2 regions of the Paracandidimonas lactea genome follow, and region 1 is predicted to be linked to the other one. Evidence: predicted binding sites of a transcription regulator. Region 1 holds the regulator's gene; the other holds the start of a gene.
What was found. The regulator LexA, encoded in region 1, represses DNA repair genes until DNA is damaged. The targets are predictions, from matches to a motif close to ACTGTATNNNNATACAGT.

Region 1 (4,182 bases):
ATCTCGGCATACAACTGCGCGGCCAGCGTCTTGTTGGGTGCCAGCACGAGCGCCGGACGCCCGCAGCGCGCAATCACATTGGCCATGGTATAGGTCTTGCCAGAACCCGTGACGCCCAGCAACGTCTGATACATCAGGCCATCGTTGAGCCCCTCGACCAGAGCATCAATCGCGCCCGGCTGATCGCCCGCGGGCGGATAGGGTTGGTACAGCTTGAAAGGGCTGTCCGGGTATTCGATGAAACCGGGTGCGGGTGCGTTCATGCCTGAACCTGTAACACTGGACACTGTAAGGGTAAACCCCTTATTATCACATTATTGAAAAAAATTACTTCAAGCTTGCGCAGCAAGGGCTGGCGCGCCGCTCGATGCTTCACCGGCGGCAGCATGGCTCGCGCATTGTGCAGATAAACAACCCGGCTTCGGCCGGCCCGCATTGCCTCTCTCCCACTCTCAGCCCACATCCAAGCCATGACAACCCTTTTCGATTCCGTCGAACTCGCACCGCGCGACCCGATTCTCGGCCTCAACGAACAATATAACGCCGACACCCGTTCCAACAAGGTGAACCTCGGCGTTGGCGTGTACTACGATGACGAAGGCCGTATCCCCCTGCTGGCCGCGGTACGCAAGGCAGAAGAAGCCCGCGTCGCCGCCCATGCAGCGCGCGGCTACCTGCCCATCGAAGGCATCCCTGGCTACAACACCGGCGCACAAACATTGCTGCTGGGCAAGGATTCTCCCCTGCTGTCGTCCGGCCGCGTCCTGACAGCCCAGAGCCTGGGGGGCACCGGCGCACTCAAGATCGGCGCCGATTTCCTCAAGCGCCTGCTGCCCGCTTCCAAGGTCGTGATCAGCAACCCCAGTTGGGAAAACCACCGCGCGCTGTTCGAGGCCGCTGGTTTCACTGTCGAAACCTACCCCTACTACAACGCGGCCACCCACGGTCTGGATTTCGACGGCATGCTGGCCGCCCTGCGCGCACTGCCCGCGAAAACCATTGTTGTGCTCCATGCGTGCTGCCATAACCCCACCGGTGTCGATCCCACCTTCGCTCAGTGGGAACAAATCGCCGATGTCGTGCGTGAACACAATCTGGTTCCCTTCCTCGATATCGCCTACCAGGGCTTCGGCGACGGCCTGGAAGAAGACGCCGCCGTGGTTCGTATGTTCGCTCAGCGCGATGTCACCATGCTGGTCAGTTCTTCGTTCTCCAAGTCCTTTTCGCTATACGGCGAACGCGTCGGCGCCCTCACGCTCATCTGCTCCTCACGCGAAGAGTCCGTCCGCGTGCTCAGCCAGCTCAAGCGCGTCATCCGCACCAACTACTCCAACCCGCCCACCCATGGCGGCATGGTAGTGTCGTCGGTGCTGAATACGCCTGAGCTCTTTGCCTCATGGACACAAGAACTGGCCGGCATGCGCGACCGTATCCGCACCATGCGTGCGCAACTGGTCGAAAAACTCAAGGCCAACGGTGTGCAGCAAGACTTCAGCTTCGTGCTAGCCCAGCGTGGCATGTTCTCGTACTCCGGTCTCACGTCGCAGCAGGTCGACCGACTGCGCGACGAACACGGCGTATACGCTGTGGCCAGCGGCCGCATCTGCGTCGCCGCGCTCAACAGCCGCAACATCGACTACGTCGCCAAGTCCATCGCGGCAGTGCTGTAAGCACAACCGTTGCTCGCCGTGGCCGCGCCATCCGCGCCGGCCACGGCGCAGCCTTGATCTTTTCCCCGAATTGCTGCAGAATCCCTACCTGTATATAAATACAGTCAGGGTAGTCATGGCCATCAAACTCACCGCTCGCCAGCAGCAGATCCTCGATCTCATCCGCAGCGAAATCTCCCGTACCGGCTTCCCTCCTACCCGGGCCGAAATCGCCCGCGCGCTCGGCTTCAGGTCCGCCAATGCGGCCGAAGACCACCTCAAGGCTCTGGCCCGCAAGGGTGCCATCGAGCTCACCGCAGGCGCCTCCCGCGGCATTCGCCTGCTGGGCCTGGCTGGTGCCTCCCACCCAGCCGTCGCACCCGAGGCGCTGCCCGGTGCGGGGCAACTGCTCATTCCCATCGTTGGCCGCGTAGCCGCCGGCAACCCCATTCTTGCGGCGGAGCACGTCGAACGCGAAGTCGGCATCGAGCCCGCCCTGTTCACCCAAACGCCCGATTACCTCCTGCGCGTGCGCGGCGCCAGCATGCGCGACGTCGGCATCCTCGACGGCGACCTGCTCGCCGTGCGCAAGGCCCCCGAAGCTCGCAATGGCCAAATCGTCGTCGCACGCATCGGCGACGACGTCACCGTCAAGCGCTTTTCCCGCTCCGGCCAGCGCATCGAACTCCTACCCGAAAACCCCGATTTCCAACCGATTATCGTCACCCCCGACGACGACTTCACCCTCGAAGGCATCGCAGTAGGCCTGATTCGCAGTACACCTTTGCATTAAGGCCTGGGCACCACGCCGCAATACGACGGCGAGCACAAACACACCTTTCACTGTCGCTATCGTCGGCACATCAAACACAAACAAAAAAGGCTGCGCTTGTTCAGTACAGAGCCCAGCCTTTTTTGTTTAACCGCTCGGTTTACCAGACCAACGCGTGGCGTCAGCGCGGCAACCGGGACATACGTACCTCCCGGTTGCCGGCAACTGCATCAATGACGCAGGCCGTCGGCGTTGTCGCCCGATCCAGGCTTGGCGGTGGCCACCGCTTCGGCGGCCAGGCGCGCAACCTCTTCGTCTGACAGGGGCGTGGGCATGTTCTGCAACGCCACTTCGAGCACGCGGTCGATCCAGCGTACAGGGATGATCTCAAGGTGGTTCTTGACGTTATCCGGGATCTCGGCGAGATCCTTCACGTTTTCTTCCGGGATCATCACTGTCTTGATGCCACCGCGGTGCGCAGCCAGCAGCTTTTCCTTCAGGCCGCCAATACCCAGTACTTCACCGCGCAGGGTGATCTCGCCGGTCATGGCCACATCGGCCCGCACGGGTATGCCGGTAAGCGCGGACACCATGGCGGTGGTGATGGCGATACCCGCCGAAGGGCCGTCTTTAGGTGTGGCGCCCTCGGGGAAGTGCACGTGCAAGTCGCGCTTTTCGAATGCCGTGTTGGGGATGCCCCACTTCTGCGCACGCGCACGTACCACCGTGCGGGCCGCCTCGACGGACTCTTTCATGACATCGCCCAGCGAGCCGGTGCGCAGCACGACACCCTTACCGGGCATATCGGCAACTTCGATGGTGAGCAGATCGCCGCCAACCTCCGTCCAGGCCAGGCCTGTTACCTGACCGATCTTGTTTTCTTTCTCGGCATGACCGAAGCTGTAGCGACGCACGCCCAGAAAGTCGTTGAGGTTCTCAGCGGTCACCACCACTTGCTCGGCAACCTGCGCCGGCGCCGCCTTGGGCCCCTTGCCCGCGGCAACATTTTTGCCCAACTGCTGCTTGACAACCTTGCGGCAGATTTTGCTGATCTCGCGTTCGAGCGCGCGCACCCCCGCTTCGCGGGTGTAATAACGCACGATGTCGCGGATGGCCGGTTCCTGGATCTCGAGCTCGCCTTCCAGTACGCCGTTGTTCTTCATGAGCTTGGGCAGCAGGTGGTCAAAAGCGATATGAACCTTCTCGTCTTCGGTATAACCCGAGAGGCGAATAACCTCCATGCGGTCCAGCAGGGCCGGCGGAATGTTCAGCGTGTTGCTGGTTGCCACGAACATGACATCGGACAGGTCGAAGTCGACCTCGATGTAGTGATCCTGAAAGGTGTGGTTCTGTTCGGGATCAAGCACCTCAAGCAGGGCCGACGAGGGATCGCCGCGGAAATCCGCACCGATCTTGTCGATTTCGTCGAGCAGGAACAGCGGATTGCGCACTGCAACCTTGGACATGTTCTGCAGTATCTTGCCCGGCATGGAACCGATATAGGTGCGGCGGTGGCCACGGATCTCGGCCTCATCGCGCACGCCGCCCAGCGCCATGCGCACGAACTTGCGGTTTGTGGCACGGGCAATAGACTGGCCCAGCGACGTCTTGCCAACGCCCGGAGGGCCAACCAGACACAAAATAGGCGCTTTCAGCTTGTCGACACGTTGCTGCACGGCCAGGTATTCGACGATGCGTTCCTTGACCTTTTCAAGGCCGTAATGATCCGCGTCCAATACTTGCTCGGCATTGGAAATGGAG
Region 2 (4,182 bases), 490 kb from region 1:
TAGTCTTTAGCATTGGCGGGCCGCTGGCCAAACTTTTTTTGCCAGACATCGCGGGCACGCTGGCATTCTGAATCGCGCAGAGTATCGCCAACCTCGGCCAGCGTGTCGTCGGCCACGCCATGCTGGCGTAGTTCTTGTAGAACACGGCGAGCGCCCAAACGGCCCGCGCGACGATGCACCAGGCTTTGTGCAAAGCGCGTATCGGACAGCCAGCCTTCGCGCTCGAGTTCATCGAGCACGCGTTTTAGTGCTTCGGGATCGTCGGCGTCGATATACGGCGCGAGCTTGCGCTGCAATTCGAGGCGCGAGTGCTCGCGCCGGGAAAGATAGCCAATGGCGCGCCCTTTCAGGCTAATGCCGGCACGCCTGCTTGCCCTTGCATCTGGCTCTTGCTGCGTTTGCGGCTGTTGCGATCGTTGCCGCTCTTGCAACTGCGGGGACTGCTGCCCCCGCTGCGGTTGCTGCGATTGGGCGGCACCGCGAGCAACAGCTTGGATACTGCGTACACCGGTGACGGGCGCCACCGGTTTTGGCGCCATGGTTTCGAAATCGTCGTCGGAACCCGGACACATGGCGACCGCCCCAGCCGGTATCAGTCTTCAGCCCCGGCTTCGCTGGTGGCCGACACTGGTTTGGCCAAAGGCTTGACCAAAGGCGCCGCCAGCGGTGCAACACCAAGCTGATCGCGCACGCGGTTTTCGATTTCGAAGGCGAGCTCTGGGCGCTCTTTGAGATACTCGCGCACGTTGTCCTTGCCTTGACCAATACGCGTACCGTTGTAGCTGAACCAGGCCCCCGCCTTGTCGACAATGCCAGCCTGCACGCCCAGATCGATGATTTCGCCTTCGCGCGAAATGCCGGCGCCGTACATGATGTCGAACTCTGCTTGCTTGAAGGGTGGCGCGACCTTGTTCTTGACAACCTTGACGCGGGTTTCGTTGCCGACGATCTCATCGCCCTTCTTGATGGCGCCGATACGGCGGATGTCGAGACGCACGGAGGAGTAGAACTTGAGCGCGTTGCCGCCGGTGGTGGTTTCGGGGTTGCCGAACATGACGCCGATCTTCATGCGGATCTGGTTGATGAAGATGACCATGCAATTGGCGCGCTTGATGGTGGCGGTGAGTTTGCGCAGCGCCTGGCTCATGAGCCGGGCCTGCAAGCCCGGCAGGGAGTCGCCCATGTCGCCTTCGATTTCGGCCTTGGGAACCAGGGCGGCGACGGAGTCGACCACGATGAGATCGACGGAACCCGAGCGCACCAGCGCGTCGGTGATTTCGAGGGCCTGTTCGCCGGTATCGGGCTGGGAAATAAGCAGATCGGACAGATTGACGCCAAGCTTGTTGGCGTACTGGACGTCGAGCGCATGCTCGGCGTCGATGAAGGCGCACGTGCCGCCTATCTTCTGCATTTCGGCAATGACCTGCAGCGTGAGCGTAGTTTTGCCCGAGGATTCAGGGCCATAGATTTCGATGACGCGCCCGCGCGGTAAACCGCCTACGCCCAGGGCGATATCCAGCCCGAGCGAGCCAGTGGAAACCACCTGGATGTCGTGCTCGACCGAGTCGTCGCCATAACGCATGACCGACCCCTTACCGAACTGCTTTTCGATCTGGGATAGGGCTGCGGCGAGCGCCTTGCTGCGTTCGCTGGCGGCTTTGCTGTTTTTGTCGTCCATAGGATCCTTGGCTAAAGAGGCATAAATACTGGAGGAGCGCCGCCGCATGCGGCGCCCGATAACTGAGTGGAACGGGTTGCTCGACGCAGCGCCAACGAGAAGCTTTACCTGTTGGCTGCCCACTGGGCACACAGAATAGAACAATTATTGCATCAGATTGTACTGTATGTATAGACAGATATCCATCGTTATCCCTGACTGGCTCGCCAGCGGCATACGTGCCAGAATGAGGCAAACCCTTCCGCCGATGCGTGCACACCTGCGGAGGGCTGTTTCCGACTGCGAGGGCCACGCCCTGACATGCCATGCGCATCCTGATTGCAGAAGACGACAGTATCCTGGCCGACGGGCTTTCGCGCTCGCTGCGCTACGACGGCTACACGGTGGATGTGGTCAACGACGGCCGCAGCGCCGATTCTGCCCTGCAGTTGCAGGCCTTCGACCTGCTGATTCTTGACCTGGACCTTCCTCGGATGCATGGCTTGGCCGTGCTGCGCCAGCTTCGCCTTCGCAACACGCCGATTCCGGTACTCATTCTAACGGCCGCCGACGCGGTGGAGCAACGGGTAACGGGCCTGGACCTTGGTGCCGACGACTACATGGCGAAACCTTTCGCGCTGACCGAACTCGAGGCCCGTGTGCGCGCGCTTACTCGGCGCAGCGCGGGGCGCGCGGGCACGGTGCTGGTGCACAAGGGTCTGGCCTTCGACCTGAATGGCCGCATGGCCAGCATCAACGGCCAGCCGCTGGAGCTTTCGGCCCGGGAAACCGGGCTGCTGGAGATCCTGCTCTCGCGTTGCGGGCGCATGATCAGCAAGAATCAATTCGTTGACCTGCTGTGCGAATGGGACGAAGAGGTCACACCCAATGCCATCGAAGTGTATGTGCACCGTCTGCGCAAAAAAATCGAGCCCAGCGGCGCCCGCATCGTGACGGTGCGTGGCCTGGGCTACTACCTAGAACCCGAACACTGTACCGCCACACCGGTACAGTGACCGTCGCCGCGCATGCTGATCGATCCTGACATTCTCGAACGCACCGAAGACCAGGCTGCGGCAAGACGGCGCTGGTTCAGCGGGCCAAGGCGACGGACCCACCGCTCGCTGCTCAACAAAATCATCGTTTGGATGTTCGGCCCTTTGTTCCTGCTCTGGAGCATCGGCCTGGTGATTACCTACTTCATCGCCCAGAACATCGCCAACGCGCCCTACGACCGCACGCTATCTGACCACCTGCGCATGCTGCGGCATGAAGTCGAACGCCAGGCCATTCTGAACGGGCTGCGCCTGCCGCCTTCGGCCATCACCATCCTGCAGGGGGACACCGAACACATCATCCGCTGGGAGATCCGCGATGCGAATGGGCACTCTCTGGGCGGCAACAGCGACATCCCGCTGCCTGACAACTGGACCTACGACGAAGACCGGATCCAACTGCGCAATGATACATACCAGGGGCAAAGCATACGCGTCGCCTACCTTTGGGGCGGGCGCGACATCACGGGCATGCCATTCCTGACCGTGGTGGCACAATCGAACGAGATGCGGGCAACGCTGCAGCAGGAGATTCTCACTGGCATGCTGACGCCCCAGCTTATCGTGCTGCCGCTGGCCGCGCTGCTTGCCGGCCTGGGCCTGACCCAAGGCCTGGAGCCGCTCAGTATTCTGCAAGAGCGGATACGCGCCCGCCGCGCCAACGACACCTCGCCCATCAGCGCCGAACTCGCACCGGCGGAGATCGTGCCCCTGATCGCAGCCATGAACAGCCTGCTCGCCCGGTTGGCGGCCGCCAGCGACGGCCAGCGCAGGTTCGTTTCCAATGCCGCGCATCAGCTCAAAACACCGCTGGCGGGCATGCGCACGCAGGCCGAGCTAGCCTTGCGCGAAGACAGCACTGAAAAAAAACACGACAGCCTTCGCCAACTGGTGCGCGGGTCCGAGCGCGCCACCCGCTTGGTCAACCAGTTGTTGACACTGGCGCGGGCGGAAAGCGCCGAAGCCCGTACACGCCTGGGTGCTGAAGAGATTGATCTGAACTCGCTGGCGGCGACACAAACCACACACTGGGTCGAAAACGCGATTGGCCGGCACATCGACCTTGGCCTGGAACAATCCCCGCAACCCGCGTTGATCAACGGCGATCGCCTGATGCTGACGGAGTTGATCAGCAACTTGATCGAGAACGCCATCGTCTACACCCCCGAGGGCGGCAGTGTCACGGTGCGTATTGGCGGCGACGCCCTTTCCGCCTATCTCGAAGTTCGCGATTCGGGCCCTGGCATCCCGCTCGACGAACAACAGCATGTTTTCGACCGCTTTTATCGGGTGCTGGGCAGCGGCCGCGACGGCAGCGGCCTGGGTTTGTCCATTGTCAAGGAGATCGCCGACCTTCACCAGGCCAGCGCGGCCTTCATGCCTGTCACCCAGGGTACTTGCATACGCATCACCTTCAGCCGTATTGAAGCCATGCGGCGTGATTACGCATGAACAGGCCGCTCCGCCCGG

Region 2: a site for LexA is predicted at 1,840-1,857, ahead of recA (recombinase RecA). Genes of this name have one in related genera too.

Annotation. Positions count from the first base shown of each region.
Region 1 is NZ_JAJJOZ010000001.1:713,006-717,187, forward strand. Features, by position in the region: gene uvrB (excinuclease ABC subunit UvrB) at 1-263, opposite strand, end outside; gene LOL23_RS03330 (amino acid aminotransferase) at 471-1,670, shown strand; gene lexA (transcriptional repressor LexA) at 1,786-2,442, shown strand; gene lon (endopeptidase La) at 2,652-4,182, opposite strand, start outside.
Region 2 is NZ_JAJJOZ010000001.1:220,302-224,483, reverse strand. Features, by position in the region: gene recX (recombination regulator RecX) at 1-572, opposite strand, end outside; gene recA (recombinase RecA) at 593-1,678, opposite strand; gene LOL23_RS00955 (response regulator transcription factor) at 1,984-2,673, shown strand; gene LOL23_RS00950 (sensor histidine kinase) at 2,686-4,164, shown strand.